3 regions of the Pectobacterium aroidearum genome follow, and region 1 is predicted to be linked to each of the others. Evidence: predicted binding sites of a transcription regulator. Region 1 holds the regulator's gene; each other region holds the start of a gene.
What was found. The regulator PhoB, encoded in region 1, activates phosphate uptake and scavenging genes when phosphate is short. The targets are predictions, from matches to a motif close to CTGTCATAAAACTGNCNNAT.
Positions count from the first base shown of each region.

Region 2: a site for PhoB is predicted at 2,476-2,495, ahead of glpT (glycerol-3-phosphate transporter). Genes of this name have one in related genera too.
Region 3: a site for PhoB is predicted at 3,038-3,057, ahead of serA (phosphoglycerate dehydrogenase). Genes of this name have one in related genera too.

Region 1 covers NZ_CP166097.1:3,875,629-3,885,789, forward strand. Annotated here, with positions in the region: gene AB8809_RS17605 (mechanosensitive ion channel family protein) at 1-825, shown strand, start outside; gene proY (proline-specific permease ProY) at 1,034-2,410, opposite strand; gene brnQ (branched-chain amino acid transport system II carrier protein) at 2,552-3,871, opposite strand; gene AB8809_RS17620 (cobalamin-independent methionine synthase II family protein) at 4,348-5,454, opposite strand; gene AB8809_RS17625 (phosphate ABC transporter substrate-binding protein) at 5,694-6,632, opposite strand; gene phoR (phosphate regulon sensor histidine kinase PhoR) at 6,648-7,970, opposite strand; gene phoB (phosphate response regulator transcription factor PhoB) at 7,998-8,687, opposite strand; gene sbcD (exonuclease subunit SbcD) at 8,959-10,161, shown strand, end outside.
Region 2 covers NZ_CP166097.1:321,907-332,067, forward strand. Annotated here, with positions in the region: gene glpQ (glycerophosphodiester phosphodiesterase) at 1-952, opposite strand, end outside; gene glpT (glycerol-3-phosphate transporter) at 1,028-2,377, opposite strand; gene glpA (anaerobic glycerol-3-phosphate dehydrogenase subunit A) at 2,687-4,357, shown strand; gene glpB (glycerol-3-phosphate dehydrogenase subunit GlpB) at 4,347-5,609, shown strand; gene glpC (anaerobic glycerol-3-phosphate dehydrogenase subunit GlpC) at 5,606-6,817, shown strand; gene AB8809_RS01440 (sigma 54-interacting transcriptional regulator) at 7,343-9,952, shown strand.
Region 3 covers NZ_CP166097.1:633,307-643,467, reverse strand. Annotated here, with positions in the region: gene AB8809_RS02865 (LysR family transcriptional regulator) at 1-490, opposite strand, end outside; gene AB8809_RS02860 (zinc-binding alcohol dehydrogenase family protein) at 629-1,630, shown strand; gene serA (phosphoglycerate dehydrogenase) at 1,684-2,916, opposite strand; gene rpiA (ribose-5-phosphate isomerase RpiA) at 3,211-3,870, opposite strand; gene AB8809_RS02845 (LysR family transcriptional regulator ArgP) at 4,111-5,004, shown strand; gene AB8809_RS02840 (oxidative stress defense protein) at 5,107-5,832, opposite strand; gene argO (arginine exporter ArgO) at 6,025-6,639, opposite strand; gene AB8809_RS02830 (IclR family transcriptional regulator) at 6,761-7,579, opposite strand; gene AB8809_RS02825 (sugar ABC transporter ATP-binding protein) at 8,046-9,575, shown strand; gene AB8809_RS02820 (ABC transporter permease) at 9,662-10,161, shown strand, end outside.

The DNA of each region.
Region 1 (10,161 bases):
CTGATTGCCACCATCGTTATCAGCATCATGGTGGTGTCATTACTTATCGGGAAATCCCCGCTGATTCTGATTAGCGGTTTAGGCGCGATGGCCGCCGTACTGATGTTGGTGTTCAAAGATCCGATTATGGGACTGGTCGCGGGCATCCAACTCTCCGCCAACGATATGCTAACGCTGGGAGACTGGCTAGAAATGCCAAAATACGGTGCTGATGGCGCCGTTATCGACATCGGGCTGACAACGGTAAAAGTGAAAAACTGGGACAATACCGTTACCACCATCCCCACCTACTCACTGGTGTCCGACTCTTTCAAAAACTGGCGTTCGATGTCGGAGTCAGGGGGACGGCGTATCAAGCGTAGCATCAACATCGATACCACCAGCGTGCATTTCATGACGGAAGACGAACAGGCACGCTTGCTGCGTAGCAAATTATTGTCGCCTTATATTCAAAACAAGAAGAGCGAACTGGAGCAACACAACGCACAGTCCGAGTCCGATCTGACCTCACCGCTGAATGGCCGCCGCCTGACGAATTTAGGCACGTTCCGCGCCTACCTTCAGGTTTATCTACGCACTCATCCGGGGATTCACAAGGGGATGACGCTGATGGTACGGCAGCTCGCGCCAACGTCAGAAGGGGTGCCACTGGAAATTTATGCGTTTACCAACACAACCGCCTGGGTCGATTATGAAAGCATTCAGTCCGATATTTTCGATCATATCTTTGCGATCTTACCGGAGTTCGATCTCCGCGTTCACCAGACGCCAACCGGTCACGATATGCGGGTCATGGCACAGCAAATAACGACGCCGAAAGCGTAATATCTCATGCAAAGGAACAAAAGCGGCTGACAAGCCTATTTACCAAATGAAAACGGGAGTGACGGAATAGAAGAGTAAAGCGTTTGCGCCAGGGATGGCGCAAGCCGAGCTTACATGGACGTACTTGCAGCGTCTTTACGATCTATCCGTTACTCCCGCTCTGCGGACTTTTTCAGCAACCTCGCTTTTTCTGATGCAAGCGACGCGCTTAATTCTGTGCAACCACCGCGTTCTGACGCTTCTTCTTCCAGACATAGCCCACTAAAAGCAGCAATATCCAGATAATACCGACATACAGCGACACACGTGTGTCCGGGAAGTAGCCAATCAGACCGATGATGAAGAACAGGAAGATAATGCCGAACACGGAGGTCGCGATACCGCCGCGCAGCGGGAACGCCAGCGCCTTCACTTCATCCGGGCTCAGACGGCGGCGGAACGCAATCTGAGAGAACAGAATCATGATCCACACCCACACCGTCGCAAACGTTGCCAGTGAAGCAATCACCAGGAAAACTTTGCCGGGCATAATGTAGTTCAGGTACACGGCGACCAGCAGCGCCATCATCATCACAACGACCGTTACCCACGGTATGCCGCGTTTGGAAATGCGGCTAAATACTTTCGGCGCGTGCCCCTGCTCCGCCATCCCGTGCAGCATACGGCCTACGCCGAAGACATCGCTGTTAATCGCCGACAGCGACGCAGTAATCACAACAAAATTCAGGATACCTGCCGCAGCCGTAATGCCCATATGTTGGAACGTCAGCACAAACGGGCTGCCGTTAGTACCAACCTGATTCCACGGATAAATCGACATAATCACGAACAGCGTACCGACATAGAACACCAGAATACGCCACGGCACAGAGTTAATCGCGCGAGGGATAGATTTCTGCGGATCTTTGGCCTCACCGGCGGTAATCCCGATGATCTCCACGCCACCGTACGCAAACATCACCAGTTGCAGCGAGAGGATCATCCCCATCACACCGTTACTGAAGAACCCGCCATTGCTCCAGAGATTATGGATGCCGGTCGGTTCGCCGCCGTTGCCAATCCCCCAGACAATAATGCCGATCCCGGCAACAATCATGATAATAATGGTGGCAACTTTGAAGAAAGAGAGCCAGAACTCCAGTTCACCAAAGGCTTTCACATTCATCAGGTTGATGGCGCCAATGATAAGCACCACGCTCAAGACCCACACCCAGTGCGGCACGGCGGGGAACCAGACGCCCATGTAGATGCCAAACGCAGTCACATCGGCGATGGCGACAATCAGCATCTCAAAGCAGTAGGTCCAGCCAGTGATATATCCCGCCAATGGCCCGAGGTAATCTTGCGCATAGCGAGAAAACGAACTGGACTGCGGGTTATGTACCGACATTTCACCCAGAGCACGCATGATGATATACGCGACAACCCCACCGATCAGATAAGCCAGTAACACGCTGGGACCAGCCATTTGGATCGCACTCGCGGAACCATAAAAAAGACCGGTTCCGATCGCTGAGCCAAGGGCGATAAAGCGAATATGCCGCGTGCTTAACCCACGCTTGAGCTTGGAAGATGGTTGTTCCATTGATAAGCAACCCTGTCTTATAGAAAGAAAAACATTACAAAAAGAAAAACCACAGGCAAATACCTGTGGTGCAGAAACCCAACGTTGGGCCGGAGCAGTACGATATTCCTACCGCTCCAGCGCTATCAGGCATTAACGATATTATTGATGTACCGTAACTTCCTGACGACCACACACTCTGTCGTAAATCACCGCGACCAGCAAAATCAGCAGTGACGGTGGCAACCATGCCAACCCTTGCTCACTCAGCGGCAGGTTGAGGCTCCACTCTGGCAACAGCGATTTGAAAGCCGACGATTTTATACCATCAATCATGCCAAATAACAGACTGACGAGCATGACGGGCGCCACAATACGTGAAGCGCTATTCCACCAGCGCAGCGTAAAGCTCAATAAAACCAGAATGATACATGGCGGATAAATCGCTGTCAGTACAGGAATAGAAAGTTGGATCAGATGGCTAAGACCCAGGTTAGACACCACCATTGAGAAGATGCCCAGCACAAACACCAGCGTGCGGTAAGACAACGGCAGGTATTGCGCAAAGAATTCAGCGCAGGCACAGGTTAGCCCCACCGCCGTCACCAGACAGGCGATAAAGATTAACAACGCCAGGAAGCTGCTCCCCATATTGCCAAACGAGTGTTGTACATAGGCATGGAGAATTTCAGCGCCGTTCTGCGCCTGCGGCACCAGTTCGCCACTGACGGAACCAAGCTGGAACAAACTCAAATAGACGAGAGTCAGGCCAATACCGGCAATCAAGCCCGCCCACATCGTGTAACGCGTCAACAGCATAGGGCTTGACACCCCGCGTGAGCGCGCCGCATTGACGATCACGATACCAAAGACCATCGCGCCCAGCGTATCCATCGTCAGATAGCCGTTGACGAAGCCATTGGAGAACGGCAGTTGCTCATACGCTTCCGTCGCGGGAATTGGCGTACCCGCAGGCCACAGCACCGCCGCAATACCCAATACCGCCAGCGCAATGATCTTCAGCGGCGCGAGCACATGACCAACCGTATCCAGCAGTTTGCCCGGATACAGAGAAATCGCGATAACAATGGCAAAGTAAATCAGGCTATAAATCAGCAGCGGAGACGCTCCGTTGCCGACCAAAGGAGCCAAGCCGACTTCAAACGACACGGTTGCCGTACGCGGCGTAGCGAACAGTGGCCCAACGGCCAGATAGCAGACCGTGGCCAGAACCACGCCCGCTTTTTTACCAATCGGCGAGCTGAGCGCATCTACGCCACCGCCAACCCGAGCCAGTGCGATCACGGTCAACACCGGTAGACCAACTGCGGTCAGCAGGAAGCCGATCGCCGCCGTCCAAACGTGCTCTCCCGACTGTAATCCCACCATAGGCGGGAAAATAATATTTCCAGCCCCCACGAATAAAGCAAAGGTCATAAAACCCAATGCCACAATATCTTTGGACGTTAAACGATGACTCATAGTTATGTCGTGTTGCCTGTATCAAATCGATAAAAAGAAAGCTGTGTCGTTTATCGCCGCCAAAAGCCGTTTACCAAGAGTTAGCTCGAAGCATGATGCCAACACTCCGGCGACGCGAAAATGGCGGTCATAGAAGTTATTTTTTGCACAGCCATATTGGGTGCTAAGTAAAACGTTTATAGCGTAAAAAGACAAGCAGAGATCCAAAAACCAGAGTATCTGGCCTAACTATGCCAAAAAATAAGAATATAAATTGGTTTATCTCGTTTTGCATAACACATGATTTGCGCATTTATCGATATTTCATTGCAATAAAACTGACAAAAATCGGGATAAAATGCGTTGTTCGATCATAAAAAAAACATATTTCACAGAACACCGCGGGTAGAGAGCAGAAGAATGAGCACAAAAAAGGCCGGATCGAATGATCCGGCCTTTGTTTATCCATTACCGTGATACGGTTATTTCACTGAGTGTCACCACACGCGATTGGCAATATCTACGACAAGCTTCAGCTTATTCCACTGCTGCTCTTCCGTCAGGCTATTGCCCTCTTCCGTTGAAGCAAAACCACACTGCGGGCTCAGGCAAATCTGGCTGAGATTGACATATTTTGCCGCTTCCGCGATACGCGCCTGCACCACCTCAGCATCTTCCAGCTCACCGTTCTTCGTGGTAATCAGCCCCAGAACGACCTGCTGGTGGCCCGGCTTCACAAAGCGCAGTGGCTCGAATCCACCCGCTCTCTCGGTATCGTATTCCAGGAAGAAGGCATCGACATTGACTTCGCCAAACAGAATTTCTGCCACAGGCTCATAGCCGCCTTCAGAAATCCAGGTCGAACGGAAGTTACCGCGGCAGACGTGTAAACCGATCACCAGATCCGCAGGCTTATCTGCCAGCGCTTTGTTCAACACGTCGGCGTATGTCCGCGCCAGCTGTGCCGGATCTTCACCACGTTCACGGATCTGGCGTTTTTGATCGTCAGAACACAGGTAGGCCCACACGGTGTCATCCAGTTGCAGGAAGCGGCAACCTGCGTCATAAAATGCATGAATCGCATCGCGCCAGGTTTGCGCCAGATCGTCGAAGTAGTCGGCCAGATCGGGATAAACCGTCGCATCAATCGCTTTACGTCCGCCGCGGAAATGCATCACGCTGGGGCTAGGAATCGTCATTTTAGCGACCGCATCGCCAGAAATGCTGTTCAGGTAGCGGAAATGATCGAGCATCGGATGCTGAGGGTTGAAACTCACTTTATCTACGACGCGAATCGCATGAGATTTCGTCTGAATACCGTTGAATTGAATACCGTGATCGGCTTCGTAGCGCTCTACGCCGTGCAAATCAGCAAAAAAGTCGAAATGCCACCAGGCACGACGCAGCTCACCATCAGTCACAATCTGCAAACCCGCTTCGCGCTGCTTTTCTACCACTCGCAGGATTTCACGATCTTCAATGTTGCGCAGCGCGATATCATCAATCTCGCCCGCTTGATGTTGAAGACGCGCCTGTTTGATGGCATCGGGACGCAAGAAACTGCCGACGATATCGGCACGGAAAGGGGATAAGGTGTTCGCCATGTGTCGCTCCTGACATGTTGCCAGCGTGGCTCCTCATAGAAGAAGCGAGCTGGCAGATAGTTTCAATATGAAATATTTACCCAGAGGGATAGTTACATTTAATCTTATTTAGCCATCTGGACGTCTAAATTTAAAACTATCCTGTCACGTGACAATCCACAGGGCAATGGAAGAATTTTCACATTACATGAAGAAAATTCATATAACGTGAAACATCGCCAATTCGTGGGTAAGAAATATTACTCTGGCAGGCCAATCAGCTGACGCGCCTGACGACGCGTTTCTTCCGGCAACGGTAAATAACCATCCTGATTCACCAGCGACTGCCCCGTTTCGGACAGCACACGATCTAAAAATGCCGCCGTCAGCGCTTCCAATGGTTGGCTGGGCGCTTTGTTCACATAGATGTAAAGGTAACGGGTGTAGGGGTATAAACCGCTGCGGATATTTTCAGTCGAGGGGTAAATGTAGTCGGTCCCTTGCGCGGCTAGCGGCAGCATTCTCACGCCGCTGGTACGAAAGCCTACGCTGGCATAGCCTATGGCATCAGTTGACGCAGCAACCGCCTGTACAACGGATGCCGAACCGGGTAGTTCATTGACTTGAGGAAGGAAGTCACCCCGGCATAGCGCCTTTTGCTTAAAGAACCCATAGGTTCCTGACGCAGAATTCCGCCCATAGCGCAGTAGCGTGCGTTTTTCCCAACTGCCCTGCAGGCCAAGATCGCCCCACTGTTTTATCGGCTGGTGGTTACCGCAGCGCTGCGTAATCGAAAAAATAGCGTCCAACTGCGACAAGTTCAGCCCAAGCAGTGGGTTATCCTGATTGACCAGCACGACCAGCGCATCCATCGCGACAGGCACCGCCAGCGGCGGATAGCCGTAGTGCTGGACGAACGCCTCTATTTCGCTGGCCTTCATCGCCCTGCTCATCGGCCCAAGCTGCGCGGCGCCCGATGCCAGAGACGTCGGCGCAGAGGATGAGCCGGCGGCCTGAATCTGTAAATTCACGTTCGGGTAATGCTGGTTGAAATCCGCCGCCCAAAAGGCCATCAGGTTAGCCAGCGTATCCGATCCCGCGCTGGAGAGGTTGCCTGCCAGCATCTGGCGAGGCTGCGCAGCGCAAAACGCGCTGAACAGCAGTAAAAAAGCGCCCGCAATACGAGTGGCGGATGTCATGGGTAGCGTTTTCCGTCAGGCCGAAGGTTTCACCGTATTTTCAGCCAGAGAGCCAGGGACAATCAACCGATTCGGCAACGTAAAGACAAAACGCGAGCCCAAACCATCTTCACTCATGATTTCCAGACGGGAATCGTGGTGGCTGAGCGCATGCTTAACGATCGCCAGCCCCAGGCCACTGCCGCCCGTCTGTCGTGAACGCGCCTTATCGACCCGATAAAAGCGCTCAGTCAGGCGCGGCAAATGCTCGGCCGCAATGCCCGGCCCGTTATCGCTGACCTGAAATTGCGCCCCCTGCGGGATCTTCTGCCAGCAGACTTCGATACGCGTTCCCGCTGGCGTATGGTTGATCGCGTTATACACCAGATTGGATACCGCGCTGCGCAGCTGTTCTTCATTACCAAACACGCGAAGATTTTCGTTCACACGAAAGACGATCTCATGGCGCCCCTGACTCAGGGTCTGCGCTTCACGCTGCAACACACGCAGCATCAATGGAATATCGACTTTTTCATTCAAATCGATCGCCGTCGCCGCTTCAATACGGGACAAGGTCAGCAGTTGTTTGACCAGCCCGTCCATACGCCGGGTCTGTTCCTGCATGGTATTCAGCGCTTTTCCGCGCAGCGCCGCATCCAACGTTTCTTCCTGCATCATTTCCAGATAGCCCTGCAACACCGTCAGCGGCGTACGCAGTTCATGGCTCACATTGGCAAAGAAGTTACGTCTGGCGCCTTCGAGCTGGTGCATCTGCGTAATATCACGCACGACCATCAATAGCTGCCCTTCGGAATAAGGCATCACGCGGAATTCAACATGGTGGGAATTATTCAGCTGCAACGTGAGAGGACGGCTAAAATCTTGCCCTTTCATGTAATTCGTGAATTCGGGGTAACGTAGTAAGTTGAGGATATTCTGACCGTTATCCTCCGGCCAGCGGAAATTGAGCAAGTGCTGCGCAAGATGGTTACACCAGAAGATGGTTCCTTCTTCGGTGGTGATCACCACCGCATCCGGCAAGGATTCAGCCCCGCTGCGAAAGCGTTTGATCAGGAGCGCCAGTTCACGGCGTCGGCGCCGGTTACGCAGTTGCATCTGGTAAAGCCCGTAAAACAGCGGCTCCCAGCTCCAACGACCGGGCGGTGGCGTCATGCTGCGGTCAACCCACAGCCAATAAGAAAGTTTCAGCTGGTTATAAAAATTCCAGCAGAGTAAGCCTAATACGGCGACCAGCAGAAACCAGGGCAGATAGCCAAAAATCAGCCCCAGTAACAACGCGGGCAAACAAAAAAAAGCCAGCTCCAATGCCAGCCTTTTCCAGGATAAACGTTCTAGCACGTTAATATTTCTCCGGTTACGATCACCTCAGTAACGCGTTGAAAAACGGTAGCCCGTTCCCCGAACGGTTTGCACCATTTTATCATGTCCGCTGGTTTCCAGCGCTTTACGCAGTCGACGAATATGGACGTCGACAGTACGATCCTCAACATAAACGTTAGTGCCCCAAACGTGATTCAGCAACTGTTCCCGGCTATAAACACGTTCAGGATGCGTCATAAAGAAATGCAGCAGTTTAAATTCCGTCGGCCCCATATCCAGCGCATGTTCTTCCGTCGTCACGCGATGGGAAGAAGGATCAAGGCTCAGGCCACGCATTTCAATGACTTCTTCCACCGCCATCGGTGAAATACGGCGCATCACGGCTTTGATTCGCGCCACTAATTCTTTGGGTGAAAACGGCTTGGTAATGTAATCATCCGCGCCCACTTCAAGGCCGCGTACACGGTCTTCTTCTTCACCGCGTGCGGTCAACATCATCACCGGAATATCACGCGTCAGTGCCTCACGCTTCATATGCTTGATGAATTGCAGGCCCGAACCTCCTGGCAGCATCCAGTCCAATAACACCAGTTCTGGGAACGGCTCCGACAGTTGCGTGACCGCACTGTCATAATCTTCGGCTTCAACTGGCTGATAACCATTTTGTTCCAGTACAAAGCAGACCATTTCACGAATTGGTGCTTCATCTTCCACGACTAATATGCGTTTTGCCATTGTTAATCCTGTCGTTAATCATCGTCGCTGTTAGCAAGCGAAAGGCATTATGCGTCAGTTTTATGACAGATTTATGAAAAACACACGGCCCTCTGCGCGCAATGTTACAACGCATACATCCGATTTTTCGAGCCGCTTTCCAAACTCAGGATTCCAACGCGACAGCCGACATCCCGGCTATATATAATCATCGCATTACGATGACAGAGCACCCTTCCCTATAATGACAACGTCATCCACCGCCACGCGGCATGAATATCGAGAGAACACGATGCGCATTATCCACACCGCCGATTGGCATTTAGGACAATATTTTTATACCAAAAGCCGCGCGGCTGAACATCAGGCTTTTCTTCACTGGCTCATCGCTCAGGTGGAGCAGCATCAGGTCGATGCCATTATCGTCGCAGGCGATATTTTTGATAACGGTTCTCCCCCGAGCTATGCCCGGGAAATGTATTATAGCTTCGTAGTAGAACTACAGCGTACAGGCTGCCAGCTCATCATTCTCGGTGGAAACCATGATTCCGTCGCGATGTTAAATGAATCCCGTGATTTGCTGGCCTGCCTGAACACGCGCGTGATTGCCTGCGCCAGCGACGATCCCGCCCAACAGGTGCTCCTGCTGGAAAACCGCCAGCAGCAGCCCGGCGCCCTGCTCTGTGCCATTCCCTTTTTACGCCCGCGCGATGTATTGACCAGCAAAGCCGGACAGTCCGGTGATGAAAAACAGCTGGCGCTACAGGAAGCCATTACGGCGCACTACCAGCAGTGTTACAAACTGGCTTGCCAAAAGCGCGATGAACTCGGCCTGCCGCTGCCGATTATTGCCACCGGGCACCTGACGACAATTGGTGCCACCGCCTCCGAATCCGTGCGCGATATCTATATTGGTACGCTCGATGCGTTCCCTGCTCAGGCTTTTCCCCCTGCGGATTATATCGCGCTCGGCCATATTCATCGCCCGCAGCGCGTGACTCAAAGTGAGCATATCCGCTACAGCGGTTCGCCTATTCCGCTAAGTTTTGACGAACTCAACAGTGAGAAATCTGTTTGTCTGGTCAGTTTTACACCAGACGCGTCACCGCCAATTCCCCCGCAGATAAATACGCTGCCTATTCCCATCACCCAACCGATGCAGCTGATTAAAGGCAGTCTGAGTGACATTGAACGACAGCTGTCCGCGTTCCAGCACTATCAGGGTGACAAGCCCGTGTGGCTGGATATCGAAATCAGCACACAGGATTATCTCAGCGACATGCAGAAGCGCATTCAGGCGATGACCGAGAACCTGCCCGTTGAGGTGCTTCTGCTACGCCGCACGCGTGAGCAACGTTTACAGGCGATGACCCGGCAAGATAAAGAAACGCTGAACGAGCTCAGCGTGTATGACGTTTTTGAACGTCGTCTGGCAACGGAGACAGACATGGAAGAAGGCCGCCAGCAGCGGGTTCGCACCCTGTTTAATCAGGTT
Region 2 (10,161 bases), 1.7 Mb from region 1:
TTGCCGTGAACGGGTGTACCTGAAGTTTATGCTGGTGGGCTTCCTTCACCATGCCGGTAAAGGTGATGTTGTCAGGCGTCGAACCTTTCTGGACGAGCATGTGGTAGTCCGGCCCGATACCATCGGCATAGGTTGCAATCTGCTGCATGGCGCCGGGCTTTTGCATCCAGTCGTAGTTGTAATTCGCCCACGTCCCATCGGCCTGTTTCTCGTAGGTTTCATGCCAGTCGGTATAGGCAATCAGTTGAATCAGGTTTAGGTCCATCTTCATCTGCGGTTGCAATTCGGTTTTGATGCGTTTTAGCTCTGCAACATCAAACGATTGCAGGAAAACCTTATCGCTTTTTTTCGTATAGCCATACTGCTTCAACACGGCCAGCGTTTCGCGGGCAATATCTTTCCCTTCCTGATGGTGAAACCACGGCGCTTTGATTTCGGGGTAGAGCCCGATGTTCTTGCCCGTTGAGTGGTTTAGACCCTGAATAAATTCAATCTCTTCCTGAAAGGTATGAATGCGGAAGTCGGATTTCCACATCGGGAAGCGGTTCGGGTAGCTCTGTACCTGCTTGCCGTCTTTGATGTCGAATCCTTCGGTGAATTTCAGCGACTTGATCTCTTGTAGCGTGAAGTCGATGGCGTAAAAGTGTCCATCTTTACGGGCGCGTTGCGGAAAACGTTCTGCCACATCGGTCACGCGATCCAGATAGTGGTCATGCAGGACAATGAGTGCGTTATCTTTGGTGAGCACCAGATCCTGCTCCAGATAATCGGCACCCTGAGCGTAGGCCATTGCCTTGGCTGGAAGCGTATGCTCGGGCAGATAGCCGCTGGCGCCGCGGTGGGCAATGACGATTTTGTCGGTTGATGAAGCGGAGTCACTTGCGTGACTGGAAGCACTAAGGGAAACGGAGAGTGCGAGGGCGGAGAGTAGGGATGTTACGGTAACGTTCATGCGATCAAACCTCTTTCTGTTGAGAGAAAGGCGGCGTCATCATGACGCCGCCAGAGGGATGCTTACAAGAGCGGGTTAAGCGCGGCTGGCTAACTCTGCTTTATGTTTTTTCTCATTCAGCATAACAACAATCAGCAGAAGTACCGCCAGAATGCTGCCGCCGATCATCACCATGAAGCCGCCGTCCCAACCGAAGAAGTCAACGGTGTAGCCGACGATGGCGCTAGCGGCAACGGAGCCACCGAGGTAGCCGAACAGGCCGGTGAAGCCCGCTGCTGTACCTGCTGCTTTCTTCGGTGCCAGCTCCAGTGCGTGCAGACCAATCAGCATCACCGGGCCGTAAATCAGGAAGCCGATGACGATCATACAGGCCATATCCACACCCGGATTACCGGCTGGGTTCATCCAGTACACGATGGTCGCTATCGTCACCAGCGTCATAAAGAACACGCCCGTTGCGCCACGGTTGCCTTTGAACACTTTATCGGACATCCAGCCGCACAGCAGCGTACCCGGAATACCTGCGTATTCGTACAGGAAGTAGGCCCAGGACGATTTATCCAGTGCGAAGTGTTTCACTTCTTTCAGATAAGTCGGTGACCAGTCGAGGATGCCGTAACGCAGCAGGTAAACGAAGACGTTGGCGATAGCGATGTACCACAGCAGTTTGTTCGGGAAAACGTACTGCATGAAAATCTGCTTAGCCGTCAGTTCTTCTTCGTCTTTTTCATTGTAGTCAACCGGATAGTCGTTTTTGTACTCTTCAATCGGTGGTAAACCACAGGATTGCGGTGTGTCACGCATCAGTGCAAACGCAATCAGAGCAACCAGAATCGCGGCGAAGGCCGGCATATAAAGTGCGGCTTTCCAGTCGTTAAACCAGGCCATACCCAGCAGGAACAGCAGAGGCGGAAGCCCGCCGCCGACGTTGTGAGCACAGTTCCATACGGATACGATGCCGCCACGCTCTTTCTGCGACCACCAGTGAACCATGGTGCGTCCACACGGTGGCCATCCCATTCCCTGGAACCAGCCACACAGGAACAGCAGGACGAACATAATCGCGATGCTTGATGTTGCCCACGGCACGAAGCCCATGAACAGCATCACGGCGGCTGCCAGAATCAGACCGGCAGGCAGGAAAACCCGTGGGTTGGAACGGTCAGATACCGAACCCATGATGAATTTGGAAAAGCCGTAGGCGATAGAGATACCGGATAGCGCAAAGCCAAGGTCACCGCGCGAGAAGCCCTGTTCAATCAGGTAAGGCATTGCCAGTGTGAAGTTTTTGCGTACCAGATAGTAGGCGGCGTAGCCAAAAAAGATCCCCATGAAAATCTGCCAGCGCAGACGGCGATAGAGGGGATCGACACGATCCTGCGACACGCGTGGCTGGTGGGCGGCGGGCCTAAAAATACTCAGCATAGATATCTCCAATGCGAAAAAAAACGATAGCTTTTTTGTTCTATTACGAACGTTATTGTAAGGGGCTAGCGTGCAAATGAGTGTGATTCATGACGCTAATGTTACACTTTTATGAAACTGTGACGATTTTTGCGCTCATGTTAACAGAATCGGAAAATTCCACAGTGTGGTTTTAGTGATGTAAATCACACTTATTGTTTTTAAATGCCCCTTTATTTTCGTTTAGTGTTTGTTTTTGCTCTTTATCAAACATTAACCCTCCTTTTTGTGTCCCAATAGCAACATATACCATCCGCCCGGAGCGAGAATATGATGCAAAATACTGGGAACTGGCGTGAAACTGACGTGGTTGTCATCGGCGGAGGTGCGACGGGAGCAGGTACGGCACGGGATTGCGCCCTGCGTGGGCTGCGCTGCCTGTTGCTTGAACGTTATGATATTGCGACCGGGGCAACCGGGCGTAATCACGGCCTATTACACAGCGGTGCCCGCTATGCGGTTACCGATGGCGAGTCTGCCCGCGAATGTATTGAAGAGAATCAGATTCTCCGGCGGATTGCCCGCCACTGTATTGAACCGACCGACGGCCTGTTTATTACCTTGCCGGAAGACGATCTTGGTTGGCAGGCACAGTTTATTGCTTCCTGCCAGCAGGCGGGGATTCGTGCTCAAGCGATGGACCCGCGGGAAGCGCTGCGGCTGGAACCCGCGGCTAATCCGGCGCTGATTGGCGCGGTACGCGTGCCGGATGGTTCTGTCGATCCCTTTCGCCTGACCGCAGCCAACATGATCGATGCCTGCGAGCACGGCGCGGAAGTCTTGACCTATCACGAGGTTATCGGGCTGATTCGTCAGGGCGATCGGGTTACTGGTGTGCGCGTTTTCGACCATAAAAAAGGTGTAGAAACAGAAATATACGCGCAGGTGGTGGTTAACGCAGGGGGAATCTGGGGGCAACACATTGCGGAATATGCCGATCTGCGCGTGCGCATGTTCCCGGCGAAAGGCGCGCTGCTGATTCTTGGACACCGCATCAACAACATGGTGATCAATCGCTGCCGTAAACCCGCAGATGCCGACATTCTGGTGCCGGGCGATACCATTTCGCTGATTGGCACGACCTCAACTCACATCGACTACGACCAAATCGACAATATGCTGGTGACACCTGCCGAAGTGGAAACGCTGATGCGCGAGGGATCTATGCTGGCGCCGTCTCTGGCGAGCACGCGAATTTTGCGCGCCTATGCCGGCGTCCGACCTCTGGTTGCCAACGACAGTGACCCCAGCGGGCGTAGCGTAAGCCGCGGCATTGTGTTGCTCGACCATGCCAGCCGCGACGGGCTGGAAGGGTTTATTACCATCACCGGCGGCAAGCTGATGACCTACCGTCTGATGGCGGAGTGGGTGACGGACGCTATCTGCAAAAAGCTGGGCCATGACGTGGCCTGCTCGACGGCACAGACGCCGCTGCCCGGTTCTGAGTCGCTGGATGAGGTGAAAACCGCCCCTCACGCCCTGTCAGCTTATCCTGCGGCAAAACCGCTCTCCGCGCCGCTGCGCGGCTCGGCAATTTATCGCCACGGTGAACGTGCTGGAAGAATGCTGTCCGGTGAACGTCTTGATCGCAGTCTGGTGTGCGAATGTGAGGCCGTGACGGCGGGAGAAGTACGCTACGCCGTGGAATCATTGCAGGTGAATAACCTGATTGACCTGCGTCGCCGTACTCGCGTTGGCATGGGCACCTGTCAGGGTGAACTGTGCGCCTGTCGTGCAGCGGGCCTGCTGTGCCGGCTGGGCACCGCGACGCCGGAGCAGTCGCTCACGCAGCTCAGCCAGTTTTTGAACGAACGCTGGAAAGGGATTCGCCCAGTCGCGTGGGGCAATGCCCTGCGTGAAAGCGAGTTTACCAGTTGGATTTATCAGGGATTGTGCGGCCTGACGGCCAGCGACAGCCAGGAGGATCGTCATGCGCTATGACGTTGTGATTATCGGCGGAGGACTGGCGGGGCTGACCTGCGGTATTCGTCTGGCGGAGCAGGGGAAACGCTGCGCAATTGTCAGCGCCGGGCAGAATGCGCTGCATTTTTCTTCCGGTGCGTTGGATTTACTCTCCCATCTCCCTGACGGACAGCCTGTGAGCCAGCCGCTTGAGGCGTTGGATGAGCTGGCGCGTCAAGCTCCTCACCACCCTTATTCGCGCATGGGGGCGGCGGCGGTTGCCGCACTGTTGCCACAGGTCGAAGCATTGCTGGAGCGCAGCACTATCTCCCTGTTGGGCAGCTATCAGCAGAATCACTGGCGTATGACGCCGTTAGGTAAGTTTCGCGCATGCTGGCTGAGCCCGGTTGATGGCGTAACGCGTGGCCTGCCGGATTCCGATTTTGGCGATAACCCGCTCATTGCTGGTATCGAAGGTTTTCTGGATTTTCAGTCCCGAATTGTTGCCGGTACGCTTCAGGCGCAGGGGATCGCGGCGCGCAGTGATGACCTCAAGCTGCCGGTGCTGGATCGGTTACGCCAAAACCCCAGTGAATTCCGTGCGGTAAATATCGCCCGCGTGCTCGATCGACCAGAAAACCGTGCAGCGCTGGTGGAGGAACTGTCGCTTCTGGCCAACGGTAACGATGCCATCATCATGCCTGGCTGTCTGGGGTTGGATAGTCCCGAAGTGGTGGGTGAACTCGCTGAGGCGCTAGGTAAACCGATATCGCTGTTGCCGACCTTACCACCGTCAGTTCTCGGATTGCGCTTGCATCAGGCGCTGTCGCAGCGCTTTCGTCAGTTGGGTGGCATGGTAATGCCGGGCGACCGCGCGGTGCGTGCAGCGCTGTCGGCGCAGGAGATTGCCGTTCATAGCCACCATCACCGTGATATTCCGCTACGGGCGAAGTACGCGGTGCTGGCGAGCGGCAGCTTCTTCAGTAACGGGCTGGTGACGCAGTTCGATCGGGTGACAGAGCCAGTCTTTGGGCTGGATGTTCGGTTTGCGGAGCAGCGCGAAGGCTGGAGCCAGCAGGACGTGTTTGCGCCGCAGCCCTATATGCAGTTTGGGGCGATCGTTGATGAACATCTCCATCCGCGTATTGGGGGCGAAACGATCGGCAATCTGTACGCCATCGGCGCAGTGCTGGAAGGCTTCGACCCGATTGCGCAGGGATGTGGCGCCGGGGTGTCCTTGCTTAGCGCACTGCATGTTGCCGAACAGATTTTGAAGGAGGGCAACCCATGAGCCTGCTTAGCGATAACAGTTTTGAAGATTGTATCAAGTGTACGGTCTGTACCACGTACTGCCCGGTATCGCGCGTGAACCCGCTTTATCCCGGCCCGAAACAGGCTGGACCGGACGGCGAACGCCTGCGGCGTAAAGATCCGGCACTGTACGATGACGCGTTGAAATACTGCACCAACTGTAAACGCTGTGAAGTCGCATGCCCGTCGGATGTCAAAATTGGCGACATTATTCAGCGTGCGAAAGCGACGCACAGCAATCACAAGCCGACGTTGCGCGATGCGATTCTGAGCCATACCGATTTTATGGGGTCAATTGCCACACCGTTTGCGCCGCTGGTCAACACGGCTACCAGCCTGAAGCCCGTGCGCCAACTGCTGGATAAGGCGTTGAAAATCGACCATCGTCGTCAGTTGCCGAAATACTCGTTCGGCACCTTCCGGCGCTGGTATCGTCAGCAGGCGGCAAAGCAGCAGGCCTATGATGAGCAGGTCGCTTATTTCCACGGTTGCTATGTCAACTACAACCATCCACAGCTGGGTAAAGATCTGGTTCAGGTCTTTAACGCGATGGGCATTGGCGTCCAGTTGCTGAATAAAGAGAAATGCTGCGGCGTACCGCTGATCGCCAATGGTTTTCACGACAAGGCCAGAAAGCAGGCGCACGCTAATATCAAATCGCTGGATGAGGCGATCAATCAGAAATCTCTGCCGGTGGTCGCGACGTCATCCAGCTGTACGTTCACGCTGCGTGATGAATATCCGCATCTGCTGGGTGTGGATAACGGCCACGTGCGCGATGGCGTCGAACTGGTGACGCGCCAGCTCTATCGCCTGTTGGAAGAAGAAGGGCGAACGTTGCCGCTGCGTAAATTGCCACTGCGGGTGGCGTATCACACGCCCTGCCATCTGGAGAGGATGGGCTGGACGGCGTATACTCTGGCGCTGCTGCAACGCATCCCCGGTCTTGAACTGGTGATGCTGGATTCCCAGTGCTGCGGTATTGCTGGCACCTATGGTTTCAAGAAAGAGAATTACACCACGTCGCAAGGCATTGGCGCACCGTTGTTCCAGCAGATTGAAGAGAGCGGCGTCGATATCGTGGTAACGGACTGCGAAACCTGTAAATGGCAGATTGAGATGTCGACCAGCAAACGGTGTGAACACCCCATCACGCTGCTGGCGAGGTCATTAGCGCAGCCAGAGTAAGAAGCAGAGGGCGAAAAATGGGCCGTGACGCAGCTCGTATTGAGAATAAGAATTTATCGCAAAAAGCACTTTACAACTGCGAATGATAATGATTATTATTGCTGTGCGTTCCGGGGAACGGTGTCATGTGCCTGTGTTAATGGTGTTTATGACGAGCCGGTTTCTCTGTGAAGGCACGACATTGCTCACATTGCTTCCAGTATTATTTAGCCAGCTCGGGTGCTGGCTTTTTTTTTGCCTGTCGTCCGCTCCTGAGCAACCCTGTTTCCGATCTTCCGCGCGTTTTCTCCCTTATTCCATCGCCATTCTCTGGTGTTTAACCGATGCATCGCGCTGGTGATGTGCCTTTCTGTCAGTACGCTCTACCCAATTGCATTTAGGATGCGAAGACGATCACAACAAAGTAAAAACGATGTTTCATTTTCTCTTTATCGCGCAGATAGTTATTAGTGTTTAATGAATTCTTAGTGTCTAGTGTCTAAAAATGAATGGATGCTATGCTGCTCACTACGGTGGAATCCGCTTATGGCTTTGTCCGCGAAAGATAAACTGTTCCAAAACATCATCACGCACTATGCCAGTAATACCCATGGATTCACGGCGCTGGATTGTGCCGGTTTTATTCAGGTCAGCCGTAGCGTTATCAGCCATTACCTTAATCGCCTGTGCGATGAGGGCAAACTCCATAAGCAGAATACTCGCCCTGTCCGTTTTTATATTGATACTCGTCCACAAACTTCGCCAGATGCAGTGATACCGCTCAAGCATGATGATGTTTTTAGTGAACTGATTGGTGCTACAGGAAGTTTGCAGCAAGCCATCTCTTCTTGTCGTTCTGCGGTGAATTATCCTGGTCGGGGGCTACCGATATTGCTCTCTGGCGAGAGTGGCGTAGGGAAAAGCCACCTGGCAGCAATGATTCATCTTTATGCACAGGATCGCGGCATTGTTGCCTTGGACAAGCCATTGGTCGAGCTTAACTGTGCCGACTATGCCAACAATCCTGAACTGCTTTCCGCTACGCTGTTTGGCTATATAAAAGGGGCATTTACCGGAGCCGATCGGGATAAAAAAGGTGCCTTTGATGATGCCGATGGCAGTTTCCTGTTTCTTGATGAAGTGCATCGCTTATCTGCGGAAAATCAGGAAAAACTCTTTTTATTTATGGATAAAGGTTACTTCTATCGTCTGGGAGATAACCGTACTCGCCACTCGGCCGCGATCCGCTTTATTTTTGCCACGACGGAAAATGTCGATACGGTGTTGTTGAATACTTTTCGTCGGCGTATTCCCATTCGTATTGCGCTACCAAACTTTATTTCCCGTCCGCTAACCGAGCGGGTTGCTCAGGTAGAGTATTTTTTACGCCGTGAAGCGAGCGATCTGAACTGCGATATTCATATGGATAGCCTGTTGATGCATCAACTGGTGGCGTCTCCCATTCGGGGAAATATTGGCGAATTGAAAAACCAAGTCAGAGTGATGTGTGCCAGTGCATGGAGTGAAAACCAGCATTCAGAATATATTGCATTACAGCCCCTCCAGCCCGGCCAAATGAATGGCGATACGCTGGTGTTCTCTGCGCGAAAACCTTCAGCTTCCCTCGATATTTCATCACTGTTGCCAAAAGCGATGCGGGATGACGTGATATTCAAAGAGTTTTGTCACAGCGGCAATACCCTACTGTTGAATCGAAAGCTCGAACAACTGCTCACCACGCTTAACTGCACCGTGCAGAAAGAGGAACTCTACAGCGGCTATATCTGGCAAAACACGATGCGGGCCATTAATGAGTTGGAAAATCAAACGGGTATTGAATGTAACGCAGACTATCGAAAAACGGTTTGGCTTTGCCTGCATTACGCCATGAATAATGCCAGTGAAGCGCAATACATCAATGAACTGACGGCCATCACCGATTACGTTTCTGCAAAAGCCAGGCTGCTGGCGCTTGAATGCCTCTGTTTGTTGAAAAAATATGTGACAAACACCGATTATCCTTTGCTGATGCCGCTGCTGAGCTGTGCCATGAACAAATTATCCGGCGATGATGATTTGATTCAGGGCGTGATTGTCTCCCACGGTCGTTCCACGGCTTCCAGTATTGCAGGGATTGCAAACCAACTAACGGGTGGATACTACTTTAAAGCGTTTGATATGCCCAACTCGACCTCGACACGCGAGATCATTGATCTGTTGATTGCCCATCTGGATAGCATCAAACAGCGTGCAGGGTTGATTATATTGGTCGATATGGGATCGCTGAAAGAAATCTATGAGGAAATAAAACTGCACCTTCATGGTGAGTTGTTAGTCATTAATAATGTCAGTACGGCGATGGCGCTGGACATTGCATCTAAGATTCAGAGTCGATTGTCCATGGAAGAGATTATCGACGGCGTAAAAGGCGCCTATGAGGTCGAAACAAGGTATTACGCGGGTATGCTTCCCGGTAATAAAATTATCATTTCATGTATATCTGGTGAGGGGATTTCCAGAAAGCTGAGAGATATTGTATTACGCTATCTGGCCTCTGACACAATAGATATCGTCACAATGGAATATGATGATTTAAAATACAAACTGTCACAGGCCGATCCGGCATTAAATGGCACACGGCTCGTCATTACCACGACTGCGCTTGATGCAGGTTATATCCCCATTATTAGTGTTGAGCAATTAATAAAAGAGAAGTTTGACATCCTGCACAGGGACTATTTTACCGACCTGCTTATCTCCGGTGGAATGGAACCTATGATTGATGAAGTGGTTAAGCTATTTACGGTAGAAGGCGTTGCCGGACGTCTTAATTTCCTTAATCCGGTGATTATTATTGATGAAGTGGAAGCCGTGATTAAGCAGTATGAATTTTTCTACAAAATTCATTTTGAGAGCTATTTACGTATTAATTTGTTTATGCACATTGCGCTGATGATTGAACGGGTCATGGTCAATACTGGCATGTGCCATCGTGATGACTCCGCGCTAACGGCTGAACAGCAGGCGTTTGTCGATGTTCACGATACGTTTTTTCAGGTACTGAACCGTAAATACCATATTGTCGTTCCATTGACAGAAGTGCTGATGATTTATGAAATCATGGAGCCCTGGATTTCTTCAGACCCTACGCCGTAATAATGCGACGCTGACCAATGAGTCAGTGTCGCCTTTCGCCACTTCGCTCTCTGCCACGCCGAACCATACTGACACCTTGCCGCATAAAAATGGATAGCCGGATGGCGTGGCTATCCTCTCTTTTTTATTGACATAAATAGGCGGTCACCGCGTTTCGACACATCGTTGTATGCCGATCTGGACAGTATTTTTAGCGTCTAATAACTGAA
Region 3 (10,161 bases), 2.0 Mb from region 1:
GGGGAGTCTGCCCAAGCGGGCGTCCAATCAGTGAAGAATCGTGCGGTTTACCGGTACGAAAAGCGACATCAAACCCTTCCTGTACCAGATCGATCACCGCATCTGAAATCAACACATCCAGCGATACCGCGGGAAAGCGCTGCTGAAATTCAGCGGTAAGCCGCGCCAGCAGCGTGGAACCTAATCCTGCCGGGCTGGTGATGCGTAACCGCCCACTGGGGTTATCGCGCAGACGCTGTATAGCGAGATCGGCACGTTCGCTGGCTTGTAGCATCTCCTGACAGTGAATCAGGTAACGCTCACCCGCAAACGTCAGATTGAGCTGGCGCGTCGTTCGGTTCAACAGCCGCAGGCCAATCTGCTGTTCAAGCTGGCTAATGCGCAAGCTCAGGCTGGATTTTGCCAGCCCGGCTTTGCGCGCCGCCTGTGTAAAACTGCCACACTCGGCCACCAGCGCAAACAGCGCCATATCCTGCAATTGTTTAAACATGATTGTTCACCTCAAACGAACACTGCATTATTCATTGTCCATCTTATCAGCCCTATCTCCGTGTTCTACACTTGGTTTTATTCAAAGAAGCCTGCCGTATTTACACAACCGCATTCTGAAAATAATGAGGAATAGACCATGACCGTTCATGCGATAGCCGTTGATCCACAACAGCCAGAAAATTTCATCGCCATCACTCAGGACATCCCCGAGCCCGGTGAATACGATCTGTTAATCGACGTAAAAGCCATTTCCGTCAACCCGGTGGATACCAAGGTGCATGCCGGATTACGCCAGAATGGATTACAACAGCCTAGAATTCTCGGCTGGGATGCCAGCGGCGTCGTGCTAAAAACAGGCAGCGCCGTTAGCCAGTTTCGGGTAGGCGATGAAGTCTGGTACGCCGGTGATATCACCCGTCCCGGCAGCAACACGACGCATCAGTTAATTGATTCACGCATCGTCGCACACAAGCCCGCGTCTCTCGACTGGGCCGCCGCGGCTGCAATGCCGCTCACGGCGCTGACCGCGTGGGAAGGGCTGTTCGAGCACTTGAAAATACAGCAGGCTGACAGCGAGAAAACGCTGCTGATTATCGGTGGTGCAGGCGGCGTAGGTTCCCTTGCGATTTCTCTGGCAGCGCTGCGCAGTTCGGTGAACATTATCGCTACTGCATCAAAGCCTGACTCGGCGGAATGGTGCCGCCAGCGTGGTGCGCACAAGGTTGTGGATTACCGTAATTTGGTGGCTGAGTTAGAAAAAGAAGGGATCAAACAGGTCGATTACATTTTCTGTTTGAACGATACCGACGGCCACTGGGAGGCGATCAGCAAGCTGATCGCACCGATGGGGCATATCTGTACCATCGTGGAAAACAAACACCCGCTCGACCAAACGGCGCTGAAACTCAAAAGCGCGGCGCTACATTGGGAACTCATGTTTACCCGCAGCATGTTTACCACACCGGATATCGCCGAACAGGGGAACATTTTGCACGAAGTCGCACAGCTGGTTGATGCTGGAAAACTTCAGGGAACCGCCAGCGAAACGCTGCAAGGGTTAACGGTAGACACGCTGAAGCAAGCTCACGATAAAGTGCTGGAAGGGCATATGCGCGGCAAGATCGTTATCGCGCTGTAATAACGCAATCAGCCCCTTACGGGGCTGATTAAAACTAACCGATCAATCACACATCAGAACAGCAGACGGGCACGAATGGTGCCTGGAATCGCCTTCATCAGTTGCAGCGCCGTTTGCGCGCCGTCAGTTTCAACATCAATCACCACATAACCAATCTCAGGTGTCGTTTGCAGATACTGTGCGGCAATGTTAATGCCCTGCTCAGCAAAGATCTGGTTAATTTTGGTAATGATGCCAGGACGGTTTTCATGGATGTGCAGCAGGCGGCTGGCGCGTGCGCCGTGAACAGGCAGCGATACTTCCGGGAAATTCACCGCAGACAGCGTAGAACCGTTGTCTGAGTATTTCGCCAGTTTGCCAGCCACTTCATCACCGATATTTTCCTGCGCTTCCTGCGTGGAACCACCGATATGCGGCGTCAGCAGTACGTTGTCAAACTCGCACAACGGCGACAGGAACGGGTCGCTGTTGGTTGCCGGCTCTTGCGGGAATACGTCAATGGCCGCACCGGACAGGTGCTTGCTGCTCAGCACTTCACACAGTGCTGGAATATCAACCACCGTACCGCGAGCAGCGTTAATCAGGATAGCACCGGGCTTCATCAGCGCCAGTTCTTCCGCGCCCATCATATTCTGCGTGCTGTCATTTTCCGGCACGTGCAGGCTCACCACATCGCTCATATTCAGCAGGTCGGACAGGTGGCGCACCTGCTGAGCATTACCCAGCGGCAGTTTGCTTTCGATATCATAGAAATAAACGTGCATACCCAGGCTTTCAGCCAGAATACCCAACTGCGTACCGATGTGGCCGTAGCCGATGATCCCGAGCTTTTTGCCGCGAGCTTCAAACGATCCCACAGCCAGTTTGTGCCAGATACCACGGTGTGCTTTCGCGTTCGCTGCCGGAATACCGCGCAGCATCAGAAGCATTTCACCGATCACCATTTCTGCCACGGATCGGGTATTGGAAAACGGTGCGTTAAATACCGGGATACCGCGTTTAGTCGCAGCCGACAGATCAACCTGATTAGTCCCGATACAGAAACACCCTACCGCGATCAGTTTTTCCGCAGCAGCAAAAATCTCTTCTGTCAGATGAGTACGCGAGCGGATACCCACAAAGTGCGCATCGCGGATGGAGGCTTTCAGCGCCTCAGGATCCAGCGCGCCCTTATGGAACTCGATGTTGGTGTAACCGGCTGCACGCAGGTTATCCAGCGCGCTTTGGTGCACGCCTTCCACTAACAGAAACTTAATCTTGTCTTTTTCCAGTGATACCTTTGCCATTTCCCGACCTTATTTTCAGACATCAAATGTGACAGAGTGCTAAATAGCCTCTGCCAACATAACAAAAATTACGCAGTCAGCAATACAAACGATTGCTTCGCCCGAATCACGCTACAGAGAGGCGCGTCTGATTTATGGCAAAAAATATTGCCAAAGATGAGCATCGCCATATCGACGATAAATAAAATAAGAAAATGTGATATTAAGTACCAAAAATGAGCCGTTAACTAAATAGATTTTTTTAGCTAAAAAATTTCTGACGTGGACGCTCACCACGTCAGAACGATCCCGCACTCATTTAACGACGGTTTTTACACCCTCAGACGTGCCGACTAACGCGACATCCGCACCGCGGTTGGCAAACAGCCCAACGGTCACCACGCCTGGGATACCATTGATGTGATTTTCTACCGCGATCGCATCCATGATATTCAGGTTGTGTACATCCAGAATGACGTTGCCGTTATCCGTCACGACGCCCTGACGATAGACCGGCTGCCCGCCTAGCTTCACCAGTTCACGCGCGACGTAAGACCGCGCCATCGGAATAACTTCAACCGGCAGCGGGAATTTACCTAGCACATCAACCTGCTTGGAGGCATCAACAATGCAGATGAACTGACGCGACAGCGCCGAAATGATTTTCTCGCGGGTCAGTGCCGCACCGCCGCCTTTAATCATCTGCATATGGCCGTTGATCTCATCGGCACCATCGACGTAAACATCCAGCGAATCGACTTCATTGGCGTCAAAGACGGGGATACCCAGACTTTTCAGTTTTTCCGTTGAGGCATCCGAGCTGGAGACCGCGCCTTTGATTTGGTGTTTTATCGAACCCAGCGCATCAATAAAATGTGCCGCCGTCGATCCGGTTCCTACTCCCACAATGGTGTCCGGGCGGACATAGTCTAGCGCTGCCCATCCCACTGCTTTTTTCAGTTCATCTTGCGTCATAATCTGCTTCTGGCCTGTAGAATCGATATACGAAAACGTGTGCGTATTATAGAACATGCACGTTGGGGAAAGCGTGCAAATTCACTTCATCGCGGATGCATTATTTCACGCACATCATTTCCCTCATACCGTGCTGAATCGTGATTGCGCACAATAGCCAAAAATAAGATTTCTGCATGGCAAAGCAGCAAAATGTGGCATAGTGAAAAAAACAGACTCATTCAGAGGATTTTGACTTTCATGAAACGCCCGGACTATCGAACGCTTCAGGCTCTGGATGCCGTCATCCGCGAGCGTGGTTTTGAGCGCGCCGCCCAAAAATTGTGTATTACCCAATCTGCCGTTTCGCAACGTATCAAACAGCTGGAAAACTTGTTCGGCCAACCGCTCTTGGTCAGAACCATCCCCCCTCGCCCGACAGAACAAGGGCAGAAACTGCTGGCGTTGCTTCATCAGGTTGAGCTACTGGAAGAAGAGTGGCTGGGCAATGAAACCAACAGCGATATCCCGTTGCTGCTGTCGCTGGCGGTGAACGCCGACAGTCTGGCAACCTGGCTGCTGCCCGCGTTACAACCTGTGCTGGTCGATTCGCCAATTCGTCTCAATTTGCAGGTAGAAGATGAAACACGCACTCAGGAAAGGCTGCGCCGGGGTGAAGTGGTGGGTGCGGTAAGTATTCAGTCTCAGCCGCTACCAAGCTGCCTGGTGGATAAACTGGGCGCACTGGATTATCTGTTTGTGGCCTCGCCAACCTTTGCCGCCCGCTATTTTCCCAATGGCGTGACGCGTTCAGCACTGCTACGCGCCCCTGCGGTCGCCTTCGACCATCTGGATGATATGCATCAGGCTTTTTTACAGCAGAACTTTGATTTGTCGCCGGGCAGCGTTCCCTGTCACATCGTGAATTCATCAGAAGCGTTTGTACAACTGGCGCGACAAGGTACGACCTGCTGCATGATCCCACATCTGCAAATCGAGAAAGAACTGGCCAATAACGAATTAGTCGACCTGACGCCGGGGCTGTTTCAGCGTCGGATGCTCTACTGGCACCGCTTCGCGCCGGAAAGCCGGATGATGAGAAAAGTAACGGACGCCCTGCTCGCACACGGTCATCAAGTACTGCGGCAGTCATAACGTGCTGAGGGTGCGAGTGACGTCGTGATAAAAAACAACAGGCCTGAGCAAGCAGGCCTGTTGTTCCGTCAATGTTGGCACAACGATGGATTGAGGCTCTCGTTACGGCGTACGCTGTAACTCAAACACGACATCGACCTGATCGTCAAAGTGAATGGTTTGCTGTTCGTAGGTTTGCGCCGCTTCAGTTTGCACCGCCGCATCTGCTGCTTTAAACATCCGGGCCACTGGCATCGGCTGATAGTTGGCAACGTGGTAGCGAACGCTGTAGATCGGCCCCAGCTTGGCGTTGAAGCCCTGCGCCAACGCGGCTGCCTGACTTGTCGCCTGCTCAATGGCTTTCTTACGCGCTTCATCACGATAGGTTTCTGGATTGGAAACGCCTAATTCCACCGTGCGAATCTCATTCAGCCCCGATTTCAGCGCCCCATCCAGTAGTTCGTTCAGCTTGTCTAACTGACGCAGCGTCACTTCCACCTGACGCACGGCACTATAGCCTTTCAGCACCGAACCACCGGTTTTCAGGTAGTCGTATTCTGGCTGTGTGCGTAAATTGGCGGCATTAATGTCTTTTTTCTCAATGCCATTTTTACCCAGAAAATCAAAATATTGTGCAACACGAGCATCGACCTGCTTTTTCGCTTCCGCCGCATCCTTCGATGACACGCTCACTTCAATCGCCAGACGAGCGATATCCGGCGTCGCATCTACGCTGGATGTCCCTGACGTCACGATATGCGGCCCATCCGGCAGTTCCGCGGCCTGAGCGACCATCGACATACCGCCAAACCCTACCGCGGCGACCAGCGCCAGTGCATTTAGCTTCATCATACCTCGCTTCACACTCTCTCCTTACTTATGTTTCGTCACGCACGGGGCTCAGCAGATTTTTCCTGCATCGGCACAGCACGTTCCAGAATGAAAGATACAAGAAGGGTATCTTTTGCCGGACAACATAACGTATTACCGACTCCACACAATATAGGTGAATTTCTGAAACGTGGCGTAAAACGGCGTCATTTATTGCCAGCCGTGGCGTGCCAGCTGTAAGGCTATGGCCCACATCACCACGCCGACAAAAAAGTTGATGACCCGCTGCACCCGCGGTGTATTCAGCCACGGTGCCAGCCAGGAGGCCAATAGCGCCAGCGCAAAAAACCAGGTGAAAGAAGCCGTCATCGTCCCCAGTGCAAACCAGCTTCGGGCATCACCCGCAAACTGGCTTCCCAGACTCCCCAGCACCACAAAAGTATCCAGATAGACATGCGGGTTCAGCCAGGTCACCGCTAGCATGGTCGCGATAATACGCCAGCGACTTTGCTTCATCACCTCGGCGCTCGCGAGCACAATATTTTTGCTGAAGGCCGTTTTCATCGCTCCCCAGCCGAACCAGAGCAGAAACGCAACGCCGCCCCAGGTCACTGCCCCCAGCAGCAGTGAAGACTGACTAAGCAGCGCGCTGCCGCCAAAAATACCGGCGGTAATCAACACCATGTCACTCAATGCACATAGCAGCGCCACCATCAGGTGGTACTGTCGGCGAATTCCCTGATTCATTACGAATGCATTCTGTGGACCCAGTGGCAGAATCATCGCTGCCCCTAACAGAGCGCCTTGTAGAAAAACAGCAAACATGACTTTCCTCGTAAATAAAGCGCCAGTAGCGGCGCATGCGCGATTTCACACGCGCATCATACGAAGGGAAAATCATTAGATGAAATGGATATTTCTAATCAGGCATTAGACATCCTAATGCTTAATCGGGGGTGACAAAACCCAGTTCCAGAGAAATACGCTGGGCAGTCGCGATAACGGGCTTAACCAGCGATTTCATACCGATTTGCTGGAGCTTGGCGGTAGGTAACGAAACTGATACCGCATAAGGAACCCGCTGCTGAATATCAAATACCGGTGCGGCGATGCAGGATACGCCAAGCTCATTTTCCTCACGATCCATCGCCAACCCTTTCTGACGAATGTCTTCCAGCTCTTCATACATCTTCGGCAGTTCTGTGATGGTATTCCGCGTAAGGGGCTGGATATCACTCTGATGAGTTTGCCAATAGTACGCCGGGTAGTCGCTTTTACCATACGCCATAAAAATTTTGCCCATGGCGGAACAATAAAGCGGCATATGCTGACCGATGTAAGCGCGGGTGCGCATCATGCCCGTCGTCGGCTCCAGCTTGTAGATCAGGATGACATGATCGTCTTCACGGCTGGAAAAGTTTACCGTTTCCCCCACTTCCAGATTCAACTGCACCAGATGAGGCGAAGCGACGTGAATAATATTCAGAGAAGACAGAGCCTTCTGCCCAATGGAGATAAATTTGGTCGTCAGACGATAGCTGCCCGGAGAGGGTGCCTGGGTGACATAACCGCTAGTGTGCAGCCCCTGTAGCAATCGGTGTACGGTACTTTTGTTCATTCCCGCCAGTTCAGACAGATGGGCAAGTGGACAGCCGTTAGGAAAATTGCTCAGAATTTCAATCAATTGTAAACCACGAAATAGACTCTGACTCCCTAGCGGTTTTTCTTTTTGATCGTCTTTCTCATTAACAGCTTTCGGGCTCATAACTGATCTCCAGAATAAGGGGCTAGGCAGTGCTTGCGCAAAAGCTGCTGCAACGCAGTGTGTCGCCGCCATCCATTTCGCTTAAGAATAGCAATGTTACCGCAAGGCCCGTATGAGTTGAAGTGGAACGCCGTTTCATTGTCGGCATGGCTCCATGAATACGCAACCTTCCCCTGCCCATGAAGTGAGCAGTACATCACAAATACGAAACAATAAAAATAAGCCATTGTTTTTAAATAAAATTAAAAAACCGTTTGCCTTTGATTTAGCACAATCTTCGGTATATTGTTTTTGAAATTGAATTTCGTATATTGAAATATGAAGTTCATTAAAACGACAAAACATGACTGATTTCATTCCTGCCACACCATATTCAGGGTGTTATACCGCCCAGAATAAACGGGAACAGGTTGCTTACCGATTTTGCACCGCATCACAGCGTGTGCTGAACACAAGGGCGAATCACATGAATCAAATCAATGCGGATCAACCCATACTTGCGCTTAGCCATATCACTAAACGTTTTGGCGGCAACATTGCGGTTAATGATGTCAGTCTTCAGGTCATGCCGGGCGAGGTACTCGCGCTATTGGGCGAAAATGGTGCGGGGAAATCGACACTCATTAAAGTCCTCGCAGGTGTCTACCCCCGTGATGGTGGTGATATTCAATTCCGTGGAACCAGCATAGCGTCAGCCGCAGCGATAAAAAGTGATGGCCTCCAGCCTATTGCGTTTATTCATCAGGATCTGGGGCTGATCGAGTGGATGACCGTGGCGGAAAACATGGCGCTGGTCATGGGGTTCCCACGCCGTTTTGGATTAATTGACTGGCGGGCGATCCGCCGGCATGCCAGCCAGGCGCTACAGGATGTGGGGATCGCTCTCGATCCCGATGCCCGAGTGTTTGAACTCTCACGCACGGAAAAATCACTACTCGCCATCGCGCGAGCCGTCGCCGTGAATGCCGAACTGTTGGTGCTGGATGAACCCACCGCTTCACTTCCGGCAAATGATGTCCGCCATCTTTTTTCCGTGATTAACCGACTGCGTGCGAAAAAAGTGGGCATGATTTACGTCACTCACCGACTGGATGAAGTGATCGACATCGCCGATCGCGTCTGCGTCATGCGCGATGGCCGCTATGTCGCAGGCGGTAGAACGGCGGATTATTCGCTGCGCGATCTGGTGCAATTGATTGTGGGTGAAGCCATGCCCGGCGATCAGCGCGAACCCTTACCTGCTCCTTCCTCTCCTGTTCTACAAGTAAAAAACGTGACTGTAGGCGATATCGGTCCGGTCAGCTTTAGCCTGCAACCGGGGGAAATGCTCGCACTGGTTGGTCTGCGCGGCGCAGGTCAGGAAGAAATCGGTCGTTTGTTGTTCGGACTACGTCAGTGCGACAGAGGAGAGATTCAGTTCCGTGATGAACCTTACCATGCCAGTTCCCCACAACAGGCGATGGCTCACGGCGTATCGCTGGTCGCAGGCGATCGCACCAATGAAAGTCTGGTGATGTCGATGAGCGTACGCGAGAACCTGTTTATCAACCCCTGCGCCAGCGGACATAAACTCTTTTCCCGCTACAGCCGCCGCGAAGAGATAGGAGCAAGCTGGTGGAAAGTACAACTGTTCGATGTTCGCCCCAAAAACGTCAATATCGACATCAGTGCGTTGTCCGGCGGCAACCAACAGAAAGTGGTGATGGCCCGCTGGATGCACCTCGGCGCGCCACTGCTGATCCTGGAAGATCCCACCGCGGGCGTTGATGTCGGTGCGCGTGCCGAAATTTACCATCTATTGAATAAGTCACTGGCAGAGGGCGTTGCGGTGCTGGTGATCTCCAATGATTTCGAGGAAATCGCCCACATTTGCAATCGCGCACTGGTTTTCAATCGGGGACATGTCGTCGGCGAGCTCAAAAATCAACAGGTCTCTTTCGCCAACTTATTGGAACTGGCATCAGCCAGCACGGGAGAAACCACGGCTTCTGCCTGAATGGCACGTTATTGCACAGGCGAACTGAATCAACAGTAAAAAATTCAGACGCTCACACAGCCTCACCTGTTCGAAGGAAGAAAATAATGTCTAATAAAACATCAGTAAAATCAACGGCGCTAGAGCAACGAGTGAGTCTGGCACAGGATGGGGCTGGTCCCTGGCTGATGCAAATTCTGACCCGCTATGGCCTGCTGTTACTGTGCATCGCGCTGGTGATTCTATTTTCACTCGCCACGCCGTCATTCGCTTCCATGTTGACGCTACAGGCAATCCTCTCCAGCAAAGCCAAAATCGCCCTGCTGGCACTGGCCGCAACGATTCCGATGATCGTCGGAAAGATCGATCTCAACGTCGGTTTCGGCATCGTGCTCTGGCACATTCTGGCAATTACGCTTCAGGTGGAATACGGCTTCTCGTGGCAGATGGCCGTGCTGACGGTACTGGTCATTTCAGCGCTATACGGCTTGCTCAACGGCATTCTGGTGGCATTGGCCGATATCGATAGCTTCGTCGCCACGCTGGGATCTGGCACCGTACTGTACGCCGTAGCCCTGTGGCATTCGGGCGGCCGCCAAATCGTCGG